DNA from 3 places in the Pelosinus sp. sgz500959 genome. Region 3 is predicted to be linked to each of the others. Evidence: riboswitches for the same ligand, from Rfam matches in the RefSeq annotation. Region 3 holds a riboswitch; each other region holds the start of a gene.

Region 1 (8,018 bases), on a different contig from region 3:
TGGCTAAAAGAATTCATCCCATCTGATAATAAGCGAATGGATTGCAATAAGTTATATACGGTCACAGGCATAAATACATTGAGCTGAAAATTCCCTTGGCTTGCCGCAAAAGAAATAGTCGTATCATTACCGAATACCTGAGCAACAATCATTGTCAGAGCCTCTGACTGAGTAGGATTGACTTTAGATGGCATAATGGAGCTACCAGGTTCATTCTCAGGTATTTTGATCTCACCAATACCGCACCTTGGTCCACTCGCCAGCCAGCGTACATCGTTGGCAATTTTCATCAAATCAGCAGCAAGAGCTTTCATCATACCATGCACAACGACTACCTCGTCCTTACTGGTTAGAGCATGAAACTTATTCGGTGCTGTTCTAAAGGCTTCTCCTGTAAGGCGACTTATTTCCTCTGCCATCAGCTCACCGAAGTGCTGAGGAGAATTAATTCCAGTACCAACGGCTGTGCCTCCCATAGCCAAATCTCTCATAAAATTAAGTCCAATGCTTAACATTTCTTCGTTTCTTTCAAGCATTCGTACCCAACCACTTATTTCTTGGCCCAAGGTAAGAGGGGTCGCATCCATCAAATGAGTTCTGCCGATTTTAATAATTTGACTATATTCTTCAGCTTTATGATGTAAGGTTTCTTTTAATGAAATCAGTGCAGGTAATAATTTCTCTGTCGCCATCATAACCCCAGCAACATGTATGGCTGTTGGAAAAATATCGTTAGAGCTTTGAGAGCAATTCACATGATCATTCGGATGAACAAGAATAGGTTCAGGAGTTTTTGCTATGATTTGCGTAGCGCGCCGTGCAATGACTTCGTTAATATTCATATTAAACTGTGTTCCACTCCCTGTCTGCCATACGGCGAGAGGGAAATTACCATCGAGTTTGCCTGCTAACAGTTCATCACAAGTTTCAACAATTGCATCGGAACGACGTTGATCGAGGACACCAAGCCTATAGTTAACAAGGGCAGCAGCTTTTTTAATCACACCGAAAACTTTTACTAGTTCATAAGGGATCTTTTCTACACCAATACGAAAATTTTCATAACTACGTTGAGTCTGAGCCCCCCATAATTTATCAGCTGGTACTTTGATTTCTCCGATTGAATCTTTTTCAATACGATATTCCATCAGATTCACCCCTTTTTCATCATTAAAAGCAGTTTTTTATCCTTACTTTAATAATAAGCCATATCGCCGTAAGAAGTATACTTTAATTCTGTCCATTTATCGAAAAAAAGTAAGTTTGTAATTTTTACAATTACAAACTTACTTTTTCATTATCATATGGTAATCAACTATTTTTCTACAGGCACAGTATTGGCAGCATGAGCCATAACCGTAATACTGTAATCTTTGCGGCCTAGTTTTTCTTCAGCAATTTGAATCGCTTCTTCTAAGCTTGCAGCAGCAATCATACCTGTTTTCTCAATAAACTCTTTATTTTCTGGCAAGGACACTAGAATGTGCGGAACTTCTTTTGCCATAAAACCTAATTTTAAAGCAATAAAGCCAGGCACTGTAAATCCAGCGCGTAATGCCAATTCTCGTTCATATAAAGATTCATAGTTAAACCAATCACTAAAGTCAGGTGGTTCCATCATATCACGGCATTCTAGAAGTAAGATTACGACTCCACCTGGTTTAACAGCCATAAAGGCATTGCCAATACTTTTCGATCCTTGATACAAATTGATATCTTTCGGGAATCCGCCAGCAGATGCAATCACTACATCAGCCTTGCCATTCACTGTTACACCAAATATTTCTTGAGCTGTCTTGCAACCATCTAACCAAGCTTCATACCAATGGCCAGCAACAAAACGTGCAAACTGTCCATTTGGTGTAAAGACAGCATTTAATAAAAATGCTGGTTTAAGTAACGCTGCCATTTCAGTTAAGTCTGCATGCATCGGGTTATTTTCTAACTTACCTGCGATGCATTCTTGGCTAACACCTTGCCCAACTTCACTATGCAGACACAAACTATGATTGGATTGAATGGTTTTATAAGAAGCAATACCAGGGACAATGGACTTGCGACCGCCGCCAAAACCTGCCATTAAATGATGAACAATCCCACCAGTCAAAATGACTTTATCAGCATTGACTGCATGTTTGTTTAAACTGACCTCATTACCGCGAGAGGTTTTTCCAATATGAACAAAGTCATCTTCTGTAGGAGCATAACTTTGCAAAATAGTAATCCGCTCTACAATCTCTTGCCCAAAAGTCAATATATTTTCCTCATGGGTATGATGACGATGAGCCCCTAAGGCAACAATAAGTGAAACATCAGCATCAGGTATACCTGCTGCATTCAGTTCATTTAATAAGGTGGGTAAAAATAAATCGTGCCGCACCCATTTACGTGTGATATCACTGGCAATGATGACAACCTTATCACCTGCCTGCACAACCTCTTTTAAGGGCGGCGTACCAATTGGATGATTTAAGACCTCTTTAACCGCAGCCTCTACATCCGTGACAGGTATAGCTGGTTTACCATCAACAACATTGATTACACGTTCTTCCGGCAAATTAATTGTTACTTCTTGATCGCCAAAACCAAAAGAAAATTCTTTTAACATTTATCTCTCTCCTATGCAACTTTTTCGTGGTTATTGCTTTTTTTTAAAACCAAAGGAACATCTGGCTTAACGACAAGCCACGCAATGATGCCAACTACAGCCGAACCAGCAGTTGCTAAAATAGCCGCCTGCCAGCCGTAATTCGTAGCAATCCACGCTGTCACTGTTGGAGCAGCAATCCCACCAATATTACCCCAACAATTCATCCAACCAGATACTGATCCGACAAACTTACCACCAATATCAATGCAAGCCGCCCATGACGCATTAAAAGTGAAACCTAAAGAACCCAATGATATTGTAAGCCACAATACATTCATCCAAGGAACAGTAGCTACAGCCCCAAGATACAGGGTAATACAGCATAAAATAAGTCCACCAATACCAAATAAGGTTCTAGCCTTATGTTTCGATACACCAGCAGAAACTAATTTATCACTCACAACGCCGCTGACCATTGTGACTGCACATAAGGCGGCCCATGGAAATGATGCAGCAATCCCCATACTCTTCATCGAAAAGTTTTGCGCTTCCATTAAGTAAAGTGGTAGCCATGCCAAAAAAACATACATAATGTAATCCGTAATAAAATATTGAATACCAATCGCCCAGAACTGTGGCGATCCTAAGAAACTTTTCCATGGCGCTAATTCTTTGTCAACTTCTTGACTTTGCCCTTCCTCGATATAATCAGCTTCAGCGGAGTTGACAAATCGACTGTTACGAGGAGAATCAACAGCTAAATAATACCAAAGAGCAGCTAGCACTACGCCCACTACACCAAAAATAATAAAAACAGAGCGCCACCCAAAAGCCATCATTAAGGCCACTGTAATGGATGGACCAACTACAGGCCCAAAAAATACACCACTCAACATAAATGAAGAGGCTCGCCCTTTTTCGGCTCCGTTAAACCAACGATACATAAACCGTCCCAAAGAAGGAGCCATGGGTCCTTCGCCCACACCAAAAAGCGCACGTACAATGGCAAAAGAAGTAAAGCTATTACAAAATGCTGTAGCTGATGTAAAGACCGACCACCAAATAGCTGCGATCGCTAATACTCGCCGATGACCGAAATACTCTGACATAATTCCGCCAGGTATTTGCATCAAAGAATATCCAACAAAAAAAGCAGTTTGCATTAACCCCATATTAATTTTGTCAAAACCAAATTCTTGCATAATGGTTGGAGTGGCTACTGATAAGTTTACACGATCCATATAAGAAATGAAACTAATAAAAAACATAAGTATTGCTAAATTCCACCGAAATTTTGTAGGACCCTCGTTCATAAAAAAACCTCCTCATTAATAAAATAAGCCCCTTACATAAAGTCGCAAACAAACGACCTCCCGTCAGGGCTTTCACCGTCCTCCTATACACGTATACACATGCATTACACCGTTATGTCCTTATTAGAAAGACTAAAATCGTTAATTTTTATTATAATATGGGTGAATTTACATGTCAACTCTTAAAATTTCTAATTTTTTTCCATTTAAATTGTGCTTGACATACAAATTAAGACCATGCTAAAATTATCAACAATAACTACATAGATTCATCAAGAGTTAGCTGAGGGATTGGCCCAATGAAGCTACGGCAACCATTGCAACATGCAAAAAGGTGCCACTTCCAACAGGAATGTTTCCTGACAGATGAAGATCGCGATTACATCAAATCCTCTTCATAATTGTGAAGAGGATTTTTTAGTACAAAGGAGTCGATAATATGAATAATGAACACTCTAAGCAAAATGCAGTACGGTACGCTTCCGAGAAAGCTAGTCGCTTTACTGAATCAGTGATTCGGGAAATGTCTCGCATTGCGACTGCCCACAATGCTATCAATCTAGCACAAGGTTTTCCTGATTTCCCCGCATCGGATGAAATCAAACAAGCAGCAGTTACAGCGATCCTAGAAGACCACAATCAATATGCCATTACCTGGGGCACTAAGTCCCTTCGCGATGCAATTGCTCTTAAAAACAAACGAGATTACGGTATCGAGCTTGATCCTGAGCGACAGATTACAGTGTGTTGCGGTTCGACAGAAGGCATGGTAGCCACCTTGCTCGCTACTGTCAATCCAGGAGACGAAGTCATTATTTTTCAACCTTTTTATGAAAATTACGGTCCTGACGCAATCCTATGTGGGGCAACGCCAAAATATGTACAACTCCATCCTCCTGAATTTAACTTTAATGTAGACGAATTAACAGCCGCTTTTTCTGAACGTACAAGGGCCATTATCATCAATACCCCTAATAATCCAACAGGTAAAGTTTTTAATCGAGAAGAATTAACCCTCATTGCTAACTTATGCATCAAATATGATGTCTTAGCAATTACGGATGAAATCTATGAACACATTATCTATGATGACGCGCAGCATATCCCTCTTTATTCCTTACCTGGCATGGCTGAACGCACTATTACTATTAACAGTATTTCTAAAACTTACAGCGTCACTGGCTGGCGTATCGGTTACGTCATTGCTTCCCCACAGATTAGTCAATCCATACGCAAAATGCATGATTTTCTTACAGTGGGCGCTGCGGCTCCCTTACAGGTAGCTGCGGCTCATGCTTTGGGCTTTGCTGAGAGTTATTACCAAAAACTTATTAGTTTTTATGCTCAGCGTCGGGATTTCATGTTAAAGGAATTGACTGCGATTGGATTTCAATGTGCTAGGCCCTCAGGTGCCTATTATATTATGGCTGATATTGCTCCCTTTGGTTGGAAAAATGACATTGACTTTGCCCGCTACTTAGCAGAAAAAGTGGGAGTCGCTGTCGTACCTGGTTCAAGTTTTTATAAAGAAGATGCCAATGACAAACATCGGTTCATACGTTTTTGCTTTTGCAAACAATTTTCAACACTAGAGGCAGCTATGGAACGATTACAAAAACTAAAATAAATGGAGGTATAGTTATGAAAAAGTCACTTAAACTCATTGCCCTTTTGGTAGTTCTCATCGTTACCCTTGGTTTAGCTGGATGCAGTCAACAAAGCAGTACACCAAAAGTAGAAAAAACACTAAAAGTCGGCGTAACAGCTGGTCCTCATGCAGAAGTCATGGATGTTGTAAAAAAAGTCGCCGAGAAAGACGGTCTAAAAATTGAAATTGTTGAATTCAATGATTATATCCAACCCAACGTCGCATTAAATCAAGGTGACATTGACGTAAATAGCTTTCAACACCAACCTTATCTTGATAATATCATCAAAGATCGTAAATATGAAATTGTATCTGTAGCCAAAACTGTCATTTTCCCAATGGGCATTTACTCCACTAAAATTAAGAATATCAAAGAATTGCCTGAAGGATCGATTGTAGCCATTCCAAATGATCCAACAAACGGAGGCCGCGCCTTACTGCTACTTGAAAGTAATAATTTGATCAAATTGAAACCAGGAGCCGGCCTCAAAGCTGCTGTTACAGATATTATTGAAAACCCTAAAAAAATCGTAATCAAAGAGCTCGATGCGGCTCAAATTCCTCGTTCCCTTGCTGATATTGATCTGGCCGCTATCAATACAAACTACGCTATCACTGCCGGTCTAGTCCCAACTAAAGATGCCATCGCAATTGAAGACATCAATTCTCCTTATGCAAATATTATCGCTGTACGCACTAAGGACAAAGAGGACCCTGCAATCCAAAAACTAATTAAAGCCTACCATTCCGATGAAGTAAAAGCTTTTATAAAAGACCACTTTAAAGGTTCAGTCGCAGTCGGCTGGTAAGAAATTAAAGTAATTTCCAGCCTTCAATGCGTAAACTTTTTATCCCAAGAAAATTTCCTAATCCAATCACCAACGGGTAATGTATATGAAAATTTTTAGGTAGATAAACCTGAATTTCATTCATCATCACCAACGTATAATCCCTTATTTCTCGCGGTTCACCAATCTCAATCGATGGACCAAAATTAACACGACCACAACACATGGCTGCCCCGTTACCATGCAATACATGAATACATCCACCCTTTGTTAAGATATAATCGCGGGCTTTATCGTTAATCGTAATCACATGATCGCCTCTTTTCTTTATTCTTCAATATTATTATTCTAACATAATTGAAGGATTTAGCTAACAAAAGGCGAAAAGTTATAGTATTGCGATTAGCAAAAATCAGGAAATCATTCATCTTAAGGAGGATAATTATGTTCGCATTGAATTTTCAATCACCAAACCATGAAAAGCTACTCATTTCTCGCACAAAAAACTGTACTATCCGCTTAGGGGATATAAGAGATTCATATCCTGAAAGCTCAATTGTATCCATTACTTTTGGGAAAAAATTTAGCCCTAAAAGAAAACTTTACTCAGCCATTGTTGACAAAGTTTGTATCAAGAAATTTTCTCAACTTAATACTGGTGATTTAGATCATCAGAATCCTGAAATCAAAACAGTCGATGAATTAATCATCTTCTTTGAAAAAATATATGAAAAAAGCATTTCACCGAATGATATCGTCACTGTCATTTATTTTTCTGAAATCGTTGAAGACTAATCATCATCGATATTAACTATTAACTTACGATAAGTCTGAATTTCCCAACATAATTCTAACTAAAACAACGCACTGGAATCTTTAAAAGGTTCCAGTGCGTTGTTTTATTAGTCGTCCTCACCAACAGAAGTTATTGCACAAAGATTAATCGTAATGTTAGTAAAACATATAGCCTCATCGCTGCCTGGAGTAAAGACTTCAACATCTGTCGCTAATACCAGCCCATCATCCACACGAGCTAGGCGTCCTTCTGCCTCAAATTGAAAGCCTCCTACAGTTCTTATGTTTATCTCTCTCTCGCCTTCTAGTCGTTTTAAAATACGAACGAGATGACGCATGTTCTCGCGAGAAACAATTTGATCACTCACCTTATCCCCCTCCTTTTTAACTTTCTTGTATTCTGTGAAATGGATTTTTACATACATTTTTCGATATTGCTACAATAATGCAAATATCAATAAAACTTAATTCTTCATCCTCAAGTGCCCCACCAGGGGTAAGTACAATAACAGATCTTTCACATGATGCTGGAAGTAAAAATAGAATACCATCTTCAATTCGATCAAGTAAACCGAAGAAGGTAAATCCATCAGCAGTGAACAATACAACATCAGTTCCGCAAGCGCACTCTAGTTCCTCGCACCAATGTCGATTGCATATGTCATCAAAAAATCCCATATGCCTTTATCCTCCTTTTTGATAGTTGTGGTTTCATTACAATCTATGCAGCTTCAATAAAAAAGTATACTAAAGTAAATTAAAAATTCATTCCATTACACACTTATTTATAGCAAAGAGGAGAGGTAACATGTCACAATCCATGTTACCTCTCCTCGATCCGCTATACTCTTTTTTTAAAATGCAAAGTTTCCGTTTTTAAATAC
Region 2 (8,018 bases), on a different contig from region 3:
TACCAATTTATTAAGTTTTAGTGTTGCTTTATTTGGTGAGAAACAAGATTTTGCACAAAATGCCAATGTGATCTTAAAACAAAATAATAAAATTATAAAAGCTTATCAAGTCAACATACCAGTTGATGCTGAAAAAATTTCTAAAGATGAAATACCATCGGTCTATAAAGGACAATGTTATTTTTATTTTGTTGAAAAAGATATTGATCTAGATTCCCCAATTTCATTAGTGATTAGCACGAGTGATAAAAAGGAACATATTTTTTATTTTGATATGGCAAAAATAAGATAAAGCTTCAGAAGGATCTGTGAAGTTTAGATTTCTGGCGAAAAAGGGATTTAGAGAAAGAATAGAGAAGTAGTGAGTAAGAAACGGATAAGGCTGAGTAATTATGAAAATGATTGTTAATACTAACAGATATAGGGAAAGGAGCAACTCATCGTGCTTAAAAGTATGACTGGTTTTGGCCGGGGAGAGTTTTTTGATAGTCAACATCGATTTATTGTAGAGATTAAGGCAGTCAATCATCGTTATAATGAAATTGTCATTCGGATGCCTAAAAATTTAGGTTCACTTGAAGACAAGATTCGCCGTAGCATATCAAATACATTAGTACGAGGACGTATTGATATTTTTATAACTCTTGATGAATATGGACAAAAGAAAAGAACGGTAAGGGTTGACAAAGAATTAGCAATGGCGTACCATGAATCTTTGAGGGATTTAGCGCAGTTACTTTCTAGTACAATAAATGACACGGTTCAACAAATTGCTCATTACCCTGATGTGATTAAAGTAGAAGAAGTAACAGAAGATGTGATCATTTTGTGGCCTAAATTGTCGACTGCAATTGATATGGCTGTCAATCATCTGATGAGTATGCGTTTAGCCGAAGGTCTTTCAATTAAACAAGACCTAGTGGCACGTGTTGCTACGATTTCTTCCTATTTGATTACTGTTGAGGAGCGGGCACCGAAGGTATTAGCCGAGTATCGTGAAAAAATATTGGGGCGTATGCGAGAACTCTTAACTACCGTTGGCGCTGAACCAGATGAAGGGCGATTGCTTCAAGAGACAGCCATATTTGCTGATCGCACAAGTATTACAGAGGAATTAGTGCGCCTTAAAAGTCATTTAATACAAATTGATTCCACATTAAATACTGATGATGCAGTCGGCAGAAAATTAGACTTTATTATCCAGGAAATTAATCGTGAAACCAATACGATTGCCTCAAAGGCCAATGATTTTACGATAGCGAATTTGATGATCGAAATAAAAAGTGAAATCGAAAAAATTAGGGAACAAATTCAAAACATAGAATAATAAAAAGCCCTTAGAAATCACATTCTACACAATAAACATAGGAGGAATGTTATTTATGGAAATTAAACTTATTAACATCGGTTTTGGTAACATTGTATCTGCCAATCGCATCATTTCCATCGTAAGCCCTGAATCAGCACCTATTAAAAGAATTATTCAAGAAGCTCGCGATCGAGGAATGCTTGTTGACGCAACTTATGGACGACGTACGCGAGCCGTTATTATCACTGATAGCGATCATGTCATTTTGTCAGCCGTACAACCAGAAACAGTAGCACATCGCCTGGTAAATAAAGAGACTAGTGATGATAATGCTGCCGAGTAGTCAGTATTGAAAGGAGCAGCATAGATGGCGAAACAAGGGATTTTAATTGTACTTTCTGGTCCTTCTGGAGCAGGTAAGGGTACAATTTGTCAAGAATTGCTGCGTAGTGATCCTGAATTAAATTACTCTATCTCTGCAACAACTCGAGCACCGCGTGTGGGAGAACAGAATGGGGTTAACTATTGGTTTGTTTCACACGCAGAGTTCCAACAGATGATTGAAAAAGATGAGTTATTGGAATGGGCTGAAGTTTATGGTAATTTTTATGGAACTCCTTATCAACATATTGCAGAACTTTTAAATAATGGTAAAGATGTTGTACTAGAGATTGATACACAGGGAGCTACGCAAATTAAGAAAAAATTTCCACAAGGTGTATGTATTTATATTGTTCCGCCATCATTAGATGAACTGGCCAAACGTATTCATAAGCGTGGAACAGATAGCCTAGAAAATATAAAAACTCGATTAGGTTCAGCAAATGATGAATTAACTCATGTACATAATTATCATTATGTAGTTGTAAATGATGAAGTGCAACGTGCAGCTAAAAAAGTTGCTGCCATTATTATTGCGGAAAAATGTCAAGTTAACCGTAATATGAATATAATTGAAAATATTTTAATTGAATCTAAATAATAAATTTTTAGGGGGACTATCATGATTAATCCATCAATCGATACCTTGGTAACTAAAGTTGATAGTAAATATACTTTGGTGGTACTTGCGGCCAAAAGAGCACGTGAAATTATGGACGGTTCTCCGTCTTCAGTCGATAGTAAATCAAATAAACAAGTCACGATTGCCTTAGAAGAAATAGCACAAGATAAAATCACTTATGAGCGAACGAAAAGTGGCATAAAATAGGAGGACTACATGTTGCAAGGAAAGAATGTTGTTGTTGGAGTAGCAGGTGGCATTGCTGTTTATAAAGTGGTGGACGTTGTTAGCCGACTTAAAAAACAGGGAGCTAATGTGTATGTTATTATGACTCAATCAGCGGCAAACTTTGTTACACCTTTGACTTTCCGTGAAATAAGTGGACATCCCGTTGTGGTCGATATGTGGGCTGAGACGACAAATTGGAATGTTGAACATATTGCACTGGCGAGCTGTGCTGATTTATTTTTGCTGGCTCCTGCTACTGGAAATATGATTGGTAAGATTGCCAATGGCATCGCTGATGATATGTTGTCAACGACAGTGATGGCGACGACAGCTCCTGTATTGCTCGCACCTGCAATGAATACAAACATGTATTTGAACCCTATTGTTCAACAAAACATTACGAAATTAACTCAGCTAGGATATCATTTTATTGAACCCGGCTGTGGTATGTTGGCATGTGGTACAGAAGGAGTCGGACGTTTACCTGAGCCAGAAGCGATTGTGGCAAAAGTGATCGACATGTTCAATTGTAAAAAAGATTTTGCGGGCAAGAAAGTATTAATTACTGCTGGTGGTACTCAAGAAGCCATTGATCCTGTACGTTATATCGGTAATCGTTCGAGTGGTAAAATGGGATATGCCATAGCTAAAGCTGCTGTTAGTAGAGGGGCGGAAGTGACTCTTATATCAGGGCCTACTCATTTAACACCACCTGTTGGCGTTACCTTTCAATCAGTTGAGTCCGCTGCGCAAATGCGAGACGCAGTTCTCTCTCATTACTCTGATAGTGATATCGTAATCAAAGCGGCGGCAGTGGCTGATTATCGCCCCCAAACGATGAGTCCTAATAAAATAAAGAAAAATAGTGCTACATTAGAACTGGTACTAGAAAAAAACCCAGATATCTTATTTGAGCTTGGTCAATTAAAGAAACACCAAATTTTAGTTGGCTTCGCAGCTGAAACTCAGCAATTATTAGTTCATGCTCAAGAAAAGCTCACTCGAAAAAATTTAGATATGATTGTGGCTAATGACATTACATTGCCCGGGGCTGGATTTAATGTTGATACCAATATTGCCAAGTTAATTTATCGAGATGGTCATATAGAAGAGCTAAGTAAAATGTCAAAAGAAGAACTGGCAGAGATTATTTTGGATCGAATTTGCATATAATAGTAAAAAAAGATTGATTTTATTGAAGTTATAAATTAAAATTTAGTTTAGCAATTAAAATTTTATATACTCATCAAGAGATGGTGGAGGGATTGGCCCGATGAAACCGCGGCAACCATTTGGATTTTCCGAAAACGGTGCCAATTCCTGCGGCGTGATCCGCAAGATGGGGAGAGTGAAGTTCACGCTCCCTTTAGGGAGTTTTTTTTTTATTACAAAACAGGAGGAATCAGTTATGGAAAAAAAACGTGTATTATTTACTTCAGAGTCAGTTACAGAAGGTCATCCTGATAAAATGGCGGATCAAATTTCCGATAGTGTATTAGATGCAATTATGGCAAAAGATCCTATGGGCAGAGTTGCTTGTGAAACTCTTGTTACGACAGGGCAAGTTCATGTAGTTGGGGAAATCACCACAAATTGTTATGTTGATATTCCAAGACTTGTACGTGAAACAATTAAAGATATCGGCTATACACGCGCTAAATTTGGCTTTGATGGTGATACTTGCGGAGTGCTTATTTCAATTGGTGAGCAGTCTGCTGATATTGCGATGGGTGTTGATCAATCACTAGAATCTAAAAAAGGTGAAAAAGATGATGTAGAAGCCATTGGAGCTGGTGATCAGGGGATGATGTTTGGTTATGCAACCAATGAAACTCCAGAGTACATGCCATTGACCATATCTCTTGCTCACAAATTAGCACGCCGTTTATCTGAAGTACGCAAAACAGATGAATTGGATTACTTACGTCCCGATGGTAAAACTCAGGTTACAGTCGAGTATGAAGATGGTAAACCAGTTCGTGTTGATACCATTGTTATTTCAACACAACATGGTCCTGATGTTGAGCTCACGACCATTGAAAAAGATATGATTGAAAAAGTAATTATTCCAATTGTGCCAGCAGAATTGCTGGATGATAAAACAAAATATTATATTAATCCGACTGGTCGTTTTGTCATTGGTGGTCCACAAGGTGATGCTGGACTTACAGGGCGCAAGATCATTGTTGATACTTACGGTGGTATGGCACGTCATGGTGGCGGAGCATTCTCTGGTAAAGATTGTACAAAAGTAGATCGTTCAGCTGCTTATGCTGCTCGTTATGTAGCTAAAAATGTAGTTGCTGCGGGACTTGCTGATAAATGTGAGATTCAATTAGCTTATGCAATTGGTGTTGCGCAGCCAGTGTCGATCATGGTGGAAACTTTTGGAACGGCTAAAGTCGAAGAAAGTTTAATCGCCACTTTAATTAAAAAACATTTTGATTTACGTCCAGCAGGCATTATTAAGGCTTTAGATTTACGTCGTCCTATTTATCGTCAAACTGCTGCTTATGGACATTTTGGTCGTACTGATATTGATTTACCTTGGGAGCACACTGATAAAGCTGAAATTATGCGTAAAGAAGCGAATCTTTAATTTTAAGAATAGGAAGAATATATGTAACATATGTAAAGAAGGGGACTCAGTGAGATCCCCCTTCTTTTACTTTACAGAATCAGAGCGATACAGGAAGTGTGTCTGTATCAAAGAACTTGATTTTCTTATAGTATGAAAATCACATTGAATGGTGGTAAATATGGAACGTATAGCTCACATTTTAGTAAATATTGCAACGAGAAGTATCAATAAGACATTTTCATATGTCGTCCCAACCCATTTAGATTATGTTGGCGCAGGTTGGCGTGTTGTAGTTCCTTTTGGCAATCGTAAATTAGAAGGTTTTATTATTGATGTGACTGAGGGGCAATACCCTAGCCAGGATGATTTAAAACCTATTTTAGATATATTGGACAATGATATATGGTTTGATGAAAATATGATGAACACCGCTAAGTGGATCAGTGAATATTATGTATGTAATTTAGTTGATGCAATGCGGTTATTTATTCCAGGAAAATCAGGCGTTAAGAGTGTGACAACTTATCGTGTGGCTGATGATATTGATGTTGATAAGGTTCTTGCCAGTTTGGGCGTAAAATCCATAGAAGCTTGTCAGGTTTTTATGTATATCAATCAACATCCTTCCGTTAACTCAGCTAAACTTGAAAAACAGTTTGGTGCGTCAGTTTTAAAAATAGTGCGTTATTTGGTGCGTAAACATGTCGTTATAGGAGAAGCTGTTATGAAAAAAACAGCCTCTCATCGCTACAAGAATCTTATACGTTTAGCCACGAATCAGCAAGTCGATCATGCTTTTATTGAACAATATAAACGCAAACCAGCACAAGCTCGTTTACTAACTTATTTAATGGCTCATGATCAACTTGCATATGATGAATTTAAAAACAACAATATGAGTTATGATGCGGCTCGAAAATTGATAGAAGAAAAAGTTCTGGTTCTGGAAAAGGTTCAGGTTATACGTGATAGCTATGCTGATGTACGTGGGGCAAGAACTCAGGTATCATTAACAATAGAGCAACAACAGGTTTTGGCGTCAATTAAACCTAAAATGCAAGCTAAAGAATATCACTCTTTTTTACTCCATGGTATTACGGGGAGTGGTAAAACACAGGTATATATTGAAGCAGTAGCGCTGGCTAGACAAAATCATCGTCAGGCCATTGTTCTGGTTCCGGAAATCGCCTTGACGAGCCAAATTGTTTCTCGATTTAAAGCTCGATTCGGTGATGATGTCGTTGTGATGCATAGTAAATTATCTACAGGTGAACGGTATGATGCATGGCAACGTCTGCGCACTAAACAAGCGGGGATTGTGATTGGTGCACGTTCAGCGGTGTTTGCTCCCCTTCCTGATCTAGGAATCATTATTATGGATGAAGAACATGAGTTTACCTATAAACAGGAAGAAGCACCTCGTTATCATACGAGGCAAGTGGCTCTTAGGCGAGCTCAATTAGCAAATGGAGTTGTGATTATGGGAAGTGCAACTCCAGCAGTTGAAACTTATTATGAAGCACTGCATGAGAAGCATACTTTGTTATCCATGTCCAAACGTATTGCTGGAGCCTTGTTGCCTGAGGTGACTATTGTTGATATGCGAGAAGAGCTTCGCCAGAAACGGCGTAGTGTGATTTCACTGCCATTACAGGAATTGTTAGCTGAGACGATTAGTTCTGGCGAGCAGGCTATTATTTTACTCAACCGTCGAGGTTATGCTACTTTTGTCATGTGTCGTGAATGTGGGCATATTGTAAAGTGTAAGCATTGTGATATCTCTCTTGTTTATCATGCGGTCGGCAATACATTACGTTGTCATTATTGTCAGTCTGTAGAGTCTACGCCAACGACTTGTCCAGCATGCAGTAGCCCCTATATTCGTTTTTTTGGAACTGGTACACAAAAGTTAGAAGAAAATTTGGAGAAAATGTTTCCAAGTATACGTACGATCAGGATGGATCAAGATACAACTGGTGGTAAAATGGCCTATGATCGTATTTTAGATGGATTTGCTAAAGGTGAATATGATGTTTTGCTTGGTACGCAAATGGTGGCAAAAGGTCATGATGTTAAAAATGTCACTGCAGTTGGCATTATCGCTGCAGATAGTATATTGAATTTGCCGGATTTTAGAGCCGCAGAGCGTGTTTTTTCCTTGCTAACGCAAGCAGCTGGTCGTGCAGGACGCGGCGATAAACCTGGGAAAGTCGTAGTTCAGACCTATAATCCTGAGCACTATGCAGTACAAGCAGGAGCCGCACATGATTATCAGGCTTTTTACGATGTAGAAATTGGTTATCGTCAAGGACTTGGTTATCCTCCTTATGGGCAAATTCTTAAGTTAACCATGCAAGCAGATCAAGAGAGCAAGGCGCGGAGTCAAGCAGAGATGATTATCAATGAATTGAAATCCATGTTAGATCAAGAGAAGAATATTGAGGTCATAGGACCTTTTCCTGCACCAGTTGCTAAGATCAAAGATGTTTTTCGCATGAATATCGTAATAAAAACAGTTGATCTGATTCATGTTAAGTCAGCCATTGTTGCCATGGGGTTGACGGTGCGTACAGATGTAGTGATTGATGTGGAGCCAATTAGTATTATGTAGAGATTTTGTTTAAGTTAAGCATGGATTTTTACATGTTTTTGTGATAGAATTTGGCATGATTTATAATTTTTTTTTGGAGGGCTATGATGACAGTTCTGGAAATAAGAAAAGCTGGTGATACGATCTTAAAAGATACAGCCCAGCCAGTAATAAAAATCGATAAAAAAATTAGAAAACTTCTTGACGATATGGTTGAAACCATGGAGAAGGCTGATGGCGTAGGGTTAGCTGCACCACAAGTTGGGGTGTCATTACGCGTGATTGTTCTTGATGTAGGTGATGGACT
Region 3 (8,018 bases):
CAGTTGCCAATCAGGGTACAAACAATCTAGTTGAAATGGTTAAATTACTAATCATTAGGCTAAGATCAGCGGGTGCTAAGCCTTTTATCGTACCTGCAATCGATAATGGGAGAGGACTTTCAGCTGATGAACAAAGAGATGTTTTGAAAAAGATAGGAATTACCGAGAAAGAGATTGGAGCTCCTATCTATTCTACAATGGAAACAATTTTGATTGGTGAGTCACCAAAAGGAATACCTGTATTTATTGATCGCTATGCCTATGAGGCTGATGGAATTATCGTTTTGAATCGCACTAAATTCCATGGCGGATTTTCTAGTGATTACAAGAGTGGACTAAGGAGACGGATAACCATCGGTTTAGGTAAACAAAGTAGCGTTTCTATGTGCCGTTCTTATGGTTCAACCCATATTTCAGAAAATATTGCTGAAGTTGCAAGATTTATAATTCAAGCAACCACTTTTTTGTTTGGTATTGCCGTCATTGAAAATCCATATCATGAGATAACACATATTAAACTGGTAACAAGTCAGGGATTATAGTAAAAAAATATTGATTAGAATGATCATGAAGTAATCTTATTTGACAAATTCATAATTGTGATGTACCATATATTTAATACATGGGAATAATAGAAACATTAGTTGATTGGAATAACCAAAGACTAAGAGTATTTGCAATACTTTTAGTCTTGTTTTTTTTGTAATTTAGTACCCCAAAGAAATAAAAATAATTTTTTCAAACAAAGATTAGCTTAAAAAACAGGACTAAGAGCAAAAAAATTAGAGTGAGGGATTTAAATGTATGTAACTCATTTAGAATGTCCAAAATGTAATATTCAATATGATCATAATCAACTTGTTCAATTGTGTACTGCTTGTGGTGCGCCCTTATTGGTACGATACAATCTTGCTGAGATTAAAAGAAAATTGAAAAAAGAAGATTTAGTTGGTCGTAGGGAAAATTTATGGCGATATCGAGAATTACTGCCTCTTTCAAATCCAGAAGAAGTCATTTCTCTTGGTGAGGTAATGACGCCTTTGCTTCATCTTAAGAAACTCGGAAAAAAACTAGGGTTATCTGATCTTTATTTGAAAGATGAAGGAATGAATCCAGGTGGTACCTTTAAATCTCGAGGGGCTGCCGTTGGAGTTTCAAGAGCCAAAGAACTTGGCGTAAAAAAACTAGGCATGCCGACAAATGGAAATGCTGGCGCAGCATGGGCTATTTATGCAGCCAAAGCCGGTATTGAAGCGAATATTATTATGCCAATTGATGCGCCGATGATTACTCGTAATGAGTGTGCAATTGCAGGGGCTCAATTGTATTTGGTAAACGGATTAATCAGCGATGCTGGTAAAATAGTAGCCGGTGCCGTTGATAAATATGGATGGATGGATGCATCGACCCTTAAAGAACCTTATCGGATTGAAGGTAAGAAGACTATGGGGCTTGAAATTGCTGAACAATTTAATTGGGAAGTTCCAGATGTCATTTTATATCCTACTGGCGGCGGCGTAGGTTTAATTGGTATTTATAAAGCTTTGTTAGAACTACGTGAAATTGGTTGGATTGGCGATAAAATGCCGCGTTTAGTTGCTGTGCAGGCTACAGGTTGTGCTCCAATTGTAAAAGCTTGGCAAGAAAATGCAAAAGCATCGGATTTCTGGTCTGATGCTACGACAGTCGCCTTTGGTATCACAGTTCCAAAAGCGCTCGGAGATTTCCTCGTATTAGACGCTCTTTATCAGACTAGTGGGTGCGCAATCGCGATATCTGATGAGAAAATTCTCAGCAATCAAGCCGAATTGGCAAGCCAAGAAGGACTCTTTATTTGTCCAGAAGGTGCAGCTAATTTAGCAGCTGTTAAAGAGTTAGTGAAGTCGGGTTGGATCCAAGAGAATGAGAAAATAGTTATGCTGAATACTGGTAGTGGACTAAAATATCCAGATACGGTTAAAGTGAGTGTACCTACTTTACAACCTGGTGATAGTTTATAAAAGATCCTCTTGACACGGAATTTATTATATTGTATCCTTTTAATAAATACATAACATAGCTGGTCAGAAACACTGAAGGCTAAAGTTTCCTCTTAGGGGATACTTTGGCCTTTTTTATTTATTTATGATTGGTTATCAATTTGAGATTAGAACAAATCAAATAATAGAAAGTAGGAGGTGAATTCATGAATCTTAATTGGGAATTTATTATCAGTAATATACCCTTATATCAAAAAGCAGCTTGGCTTACTTTGAAACTTGCTGCGGGAGGAATTGTAGTATCATTGATCCTAGGGCTTTTATGTAGCGCTATATTATATTATCGGGTAAGGGGAATTGAAAAACTTGTACGGGTGTACATCGAAGTTTCTCGTAATACACCTTTGTTGATCCAATTATTCTTTTTGTACTATGGTTTTACTAAATTCGGTCTGACGATGAGTGAAAATACTTGTGCTATTCTTGGTATATCATTTCTGGGTGGAAGCTATATGGCAGAAGCATTCCGTGGTGGCATCGAATCAGTCAGCAAAATACAAATTGAATCTGGCCTTAGTATCGGGCTAACGAAAATTCAGCTTTTTAGATATATTATTTTACCACAAGCATTTTCGGTTACAATACCTGCAGTGGGTGCTAATTGTATTTTTTTGTTAAAAGAAACATCCATCGTAGGAGCGATCGCGATACCCGATCTCATGAATTTAACACAAGATTTAATCGGGATGTACTACCAAACTGTTGAGTCTTTATTCATGCTGGTTACGGCTTATTTGATGATGATTTTACCCTTATCTCTATGCCTGAACTGGTTGGAAAGGAAGGTGCGATATGCAGAATTTGGGAATTAATATCCTTTTTGAAGGAATTAACTTAGAGCGGTTATTTGGTGGCTTACTGATGACAGCTGGTATTGCTTTTCTTTCTATTGTGATTGGATCGGTACTGGGGATCTTATTAGGCCTACTTACAACATCGAAGTCAAAGATCATACGTTATCTCTATCGGATTTATTTAGAATTTTTTCGAATCATTCCCATTCTTGTTTGGTTATTTATTGTTTATTTTGGGGTTACAAGAATTTTTGATATTCATATTAGTGGTGAAGTGGTTGCCGTTGTTGTATTCAGTCTCTGGGGGGCTGCGGAAATGGGCGATATTGTACGAGGGGCATTAGAATCTTTGCCACGACATCAAATCGAATCAGCCAAAGCTCTTGGTCTTAATTTTTGGGGTATCTATCGGTATATTTTGTTACCACAAGCCATTCGGCGTATGCTACCTGGAGGCATTAATTTAGCAACAAGAATGGTAAAAACCACATCCCTAGTTGTTATGATCGGTGTGATTGATGTAGTAAAAGTCGGACAACAAATCATTGAACGGTCAACTTTGAAGACTCCGACGGCTTCTTTTTGGATTTATGGTTTTATTTTTATCCTGTATTTCATGATTTGTTATCCGTTATCAAAATGGTCAAAAAAACTAGAAATGAAATGGGAACGTTAGGGGAGAGGTTATGGCTAATAAAGAAAATAATCAAGTGCTGCTTGAAGTAAAAAACTTATATAAGGAATATGATGGAAAAATTGCCTTAGATCAGATTGATCTGAGCATTCATCAAGGAGAGGTAGTCGTTATTCTCGGTCCATCTGGTTGTGGTAAAAGTACTTTTCTACGTTGCCTTAATGGCCTTGAAGAAATTCAAGGCGGTGATATTACTTTTCATGGTCATAGCCTCACACAAAAGGATGTAGAATGGCAACACATTCGTCAAAAAATCGGTATGGTTTTTCAAAACTATGACTTGTTTCCTCATATGACAGTGATTGAAAATATTTTGTTAGGTCCTGAAAAAGTCCAACATAGAGACAGAGATGAAGTCATGAAACAAGCCGAACAATTACTTGACCGCGTAGGCTTACTGGATCGTAAAGATGCGTATCCACGCCAGCTCTCAGGAGGACAGAAGCAACGGATTGCGATTGTGAGAGCTTTGTGCATGAATCCAGAAATTATGCTTTTTGATGAAGTAACAGCAGCTCTTGACCCTGAAATGGTACGCGAGGTTCTCGATGTCATACTAGGCCTTGCCAAACAAGGAATGACCATGGTAATTGTTACTCACGAAATGGGATTTGCCCGATCTGTTGCCGATCGGATCGTATTTGTTGATTTTGGGAAAGTCTGTGAAATTGCCGGTCCAGAAGAATTTTTCACAACGCCCAAAACCGAACGTGCCCGGCAATTTTTAAATATATTTCAATATTAATTAAAAAAAAGGAGAGTTTTACATGAAAAATTTAAAGAAAATAGTAGCAGTTGCATTGAGTGCCATGGCACTAGTTGGAGTATTAGCAGGTTGCGGTTCAACAACGACTACAAAAACACCTGATACCAAAACGGAGCAGACAGTTGCCAAGGGGAGCATTGAAGACATCAAAAAACGTGGGGTAATCAGAATCGGTGTATTTGGTGATAAACCTCCATTTGGTTTTGTGGATGCAAATGGCAAAAATCAAGGATTTGATGTTTATATTGCCAAACGATTTGCGAAAGATCTTCTTGGTGATGAATCCAAGATTGAGTATGTATTAGCTGAACCAGCGAGCAGAGTGGAATTCCTTGAGGCTAATAAGGTGGATCTTATTTTAGCAAACTTCACGGTTACTGAAGACAGAAAGAAAAAAGTTGATTTTGCGAATCCGTACATGAAAGTTGCTCTTGGTGTCGTGTCACCATCTGGTGAGCAGATTACTTCTGTCGATCAACTAAAAGGTAAAAAACTGATTGTGGTTAAAGGCACCACTGCTGAAACTTATTTCACCAAAAATCATCCAGATGTAGAATTATTAAAATTTGATCAAATTACACAATCCTTTGAGGCTTTGAAAGATAAACGTGGCGTTGCTTTGTCTAATGATAATACTTTACTATTTGCGTGGGCAAAGGAGAATGCAGGCTTTAATGTAGGTGTTTCAACATTAGGTAGTCTTGATACCATCGCGCCTGCTGTTAAAAAAGGTAATGCAGAACTCCTAAACTGGATTAACACAGAATTAGAAACTCTTGGTAAAGAAAATTTTGTTCACAAAGCTTATGATGCAACCTTAAAACCTGTGTATGGAGAAACTCTTAACCCAGAAGATATTGTTATCGAAGGTGGAAAATTAAAATAAGCTGATTTGGGAATCTAGAGGCTGTGAAGGGAACTCAACTTCACAGCCTTCGTTATTATAAGACTTTACTCTCTGCTGAGCCTTGATTAAAATCAAGTTTTCTTTATAAACAGATTTATTAATAAGCATTGACACCGATAAAGCATCATGTTATTATCAATAATAAAATTAATAGCATACTACTCTTATCCAGAGAGGTCGAGGGAATGGCCCGATGACACCCGGCAACCAGTGCAATTGCACAGAGGTGCTAATTCCAGCAGGAGCTTTCCTGTAAGATGAGAGAAAGGCGATTGTAGATGAATCCCCTTTCTTCGGAAAGGGGATATTTTTGGAATCAGAAAGTATAACACTTTCTCGATTACAAGCAAGGGCAACTAAGGCTTGGTGCAAGCCAAGTTTTCTTTGAGAATAATGACTGTAGAGGTGTTTATATGTTACCAAAAGAGAATAAAACAGTACTAAAATCAAAAAAAAATGCTGTTAGTCCTTGTGCCATGGATCAGATTATGACCATCTTGAACAATACGTTTCATGGAAATGTTGCTTTAATTTATCAAGATTCGCGTTTAGTGCAAATCGAAAGAAATGAAAAAATTAGGCCAGCGGAATTAAATGGAAAAAGTTGCGAACTACCGCAAGGGTTAAAAGAAAATTGTGATATTCCAGGGGTGAGGGCGAGAATTTTAGAAGCTTTTGAAAATATGGAATATGGGCAAGTTGTGATTGTAATTAAAGAAGGTCGGATCATTCAAATTGATCGTACGGAAAAACAGCGGTTTGCTGCCTTGGTGGGCCTCTATGGTGATGGTATATAAACGAAGAACAAGCTGATCAGTCAACTGAAGGCTAGTAATATAGATCAACAAAAAATGGAGGGTGTTATAATGGCATTACCAGAAAATTTGCGGTTTGAATCATTAGCTGTGCATGGAGGGCAAGAGCCAGATCCAACTACAGGATCAAGAGCAGTGCCTATTTATCAAACGACAGCTTATAATTTTAGGGATAGTGAACATGCGGCCAATTTATTTGAGCTAAAAGAAAGTGGCAATATTTATACCCGTCTTATGAATCCAACGACAGACGTACTAGAAAAAAGGATCGCAGCTTTAGAAGGTGGAGTAGGCGCTTTGGCTTTTGCCTCAGGACATGCAGCCATCAGTGCAGCGATTTTCAATATTGCCCAAGCGGGAGATGAAATTGTTAGTTCCTCTACTTTGTATGGTGGAACTTATAATATGTTTGCTTATAACCTGCCTCGCCTAGGAATTAAAGTGCATTTTGTTGATCCCAGTGATCCTGTTAATTTTGAAAAAGCCATTACGCCGAATACTAAGGCTTTGTATGCAGAAACCATTGGTAATCCTAAAATTGATGTCCTTGATATTGAAAAGGTGGCTGCAATTGCTCATAAGCATGGTATTCCTCTCATTGTTGATAGTACCTTTGCAACTCCTTATCTCTGTCGCCCAATCGACTTTGGTGCTGATATTGTCATTCACTCAGCGACGAAATTTATCGGTGGACATGGAACTTCAATGGGCGGGCTGGTCATTGATAGTGGAAAATTCGACTGGAATAATGGCAAATTCCCACTGCTCAGTGAACCAGATCCTAGTTATCATGGCTTAAAATATACAGAGGCTCTTGGACCTTTAGCTTATATCATTCGTCTGAGAGTACAAATTTTACGCGACTTAGGTGCTTGTTTAAGTCCTTTCAATAGTTTTGCATTTCTGCAAGGGCTAGAAACTCTTCATCTTCGTATGCAGCGTCATGCTGAAAACGCCTTGGCTGTTGCTCAATATCTTGAAAAACATGAACAGGTCAGTTGGGTCAGTTATCCAAGTCTGGCGAGCCATGCTGATTATGAAAAAGCACAAAAATATTTGCCAAAAGGCGCAGGTTCTATTTTTACCTTTGGTATTAAAGGCGGATTGGAAGCTGGTCGGAAATTAATCAATTCATTGAATTTATTTTCCTTGCTTGCAAACGTAGGGGATGCCAAGTCCTTGGTCATCCATCCCGCAAGTACGACTCATTCTCAACTTACTGCTGAGCAACGGGCTAGTGCTGGGGCACCAGATGATATGGTTCGATTGTCCATTGGGATTGAAGATGTCCGGGATATCATTGAAGATTTAGCGCAAGCATTAGAGGCCAGTAAATCTGTATAAAAATTTTAATATCATTTAGCTGATCATAATAAATGAAGGCTAAGGTGCCTCCTATTTGTGGGGGTTCCTTAGCCTTTCCTATATTTAATGAAGATGCAGTTACAAAAGCGAGGGACGCTTTGAAATAAAGATAAAGGGGATTAAGTCATGGGAGAAAATAAGGAGAAAATCAAAGAGCTTCATGAGTTATTGAGTGGATTTGGTAGTGTAGTAGTAGCCTTCTCAGGTGGTGTGGATAGTAGTTTTTTGGCAGCAGCAGCACTCCGTGCTGTGGGAGAAAAAGCAGTCGCTGTGACTGCTTTTTCAGAAACCTTGGCTGAAAGTGAAAAAGATGAAGCCATTTTACTTGCGAAAGAAATTGGTATTAAGCATATCCTTTTAAACATTAGTGAATTAAATAGTCCTGATTTTGTAGAGAATACAACGAGTCGTTGTTATCATTGCAAAAAAGAACGTTTTTCAGTGTTAGCCACTTGGGCCAAAGAACATGGGTATAACTGGATTCTTGAAGGATCAAATGCGGATGACTTATCCGATTATCGCCCAGGAATCAAAGCTGTCGAAGAACTTGAAAAAGTTCGAAGTCCTTTGCTTGAAGTGGGTCTTACTAAGGGGGAAATTCGGGAGATCTCAAAAGAATGGAATTTGCCGACCTGGGA

What was found. A riboswitch is a leader RNA that binds a small molecule or an ion and turns the genes downstream of it on or off. The one in region 3 is predicted to bind S-adenosylmethionine.
Region 1: another riboswitch for S-adenosylmethionine. It lies ahead of ACAN52_RS11505 (pyridoxal phosphate-dependent aminotransferase); the one in region 3 lies ahead of ACAN52_RS06525 (DUF2292 domain-containing protein).
Region 2: another riboswitch for S-adenosylmethionine. It lies ahead of metK (methionine adenosyltransferase); the one in region 3 lies ahead of ACAN52_RS06525 (DUF2292 domain-containing protein).

Annotation. Positions count from the first base shown of each region.
Region 1 covers NZ_JBGJZL010000006.1:192,644-200,661, forward strand. The annotation lists gene fumC (class II fumarate hydratase) at 1-1,148, opposite strand, end outside; gene larA (nickel-dependent lactate racemase) at 1,316-2,608, opposite strand; gene ACAN52_RS11500 (MFS transporter) at 2,620-3,903, opposite strand; SAM riboswitch class I at 4,170-4,276, shown strand; gene ACAN52_RS11505 (pyridoxal phosphate-dependent aminotransferase) at 4,343-5,530, shown strand; gene ACAN52_RS11510 (MetQ/NlpA family ABC transporter substrate-binding protein) at 5,545-6,360, shown strand; gene ACAN52_RS11515 (CC/Se motif family (seleno)protein) at 6,365-6,649, opposite strand; gene ACAN52_RS11520 (ASCH domain-containing protein) at 6,784-7,134, shown strand; gene ACAN52_RS11525 (hypothetical protein) at 7,242-7,502, opposite strand; gene ACAN52_RS11530 (hypothetical protein) at 7,519-7,812, opposite strand; gene ACAN52_RS11535 (aminopeptidase) at 7,989-8,018, opposite strand, start outside.
Region 2 covers NZ_JBGJZL010000002.1:96,409-104,426, forward strand. The annotation lists gene ACAN52_RS03155 (hypothetical protein) at 1-292, shown strand, start outside; gene ACAN52_RS03160 (YicC/YloC family endoribonuclease) at 443-1,327, shown strand; gene remA (extracellular matrix/biofilm regulator RemA) at 1,383-1,652, shown strand; gene gmk (guanylate kinase) at 1,677-2,291, shown strand; gene rpoZ (DNA-directed RNA polymerase subunit omega) at 2,313-2,519, shown strand; gene coaBC (bifunctional phosphopantothenoylcysteine decarboxylase/phosphopantothenate--cysteine ligase CoaBC) at 2,529-3,713, shown strand; SAM riboswitch class I at 3,781-3,886, shown strand; gene metK (methionine adenosyltransferase) at 3,949-5,139, shown strand; gene priA (primosomal protein N') at 5,300-7,732, shown strand; gene def (peptide deformylase) at 7,819-8,018, shown strand, end outside.
Region 3 covers NZ_JBGJZL010000003.1:346,494-354,511, forward strand. The annotation lists gene ACAN52_RS06495 (lactate racemase domain-containing protein) at 1-542, shown strand, start outside; gene ACAN52_RS06500 (threonine synthase) at 801-2,000, shown strand; gene ACAN52_RS06505 (amino acid ABC transporter permease) at 2,186-2,851, shown strand; gene ACAN52_RS06510 (amino acid ABC transporter permease) at 2,832-3,509, shown strand; gene ACAN52_RS06515 (amino acid ABC transporter ATP-binding protein) at 3,520-4,272, shown strand; gene ACAN52_RS06520 (cysteine ABC transporter substrate-binding protein) at 4,295-5,179, shown strand; SAM riboswitch class I at 5,362-5,464, shown strand; gene ACAN52_RS06525 (DUF2292 domain-containing protein) at 5,614-5,997, shown strand; gene ACAN52_RS06530 (homocysteine synthase) at 6,067-7,359, shown strand; gene larE (ATP-dependent sacrificial sulfur transferase LarE) at 7,507-8,018, shown strand, end outside.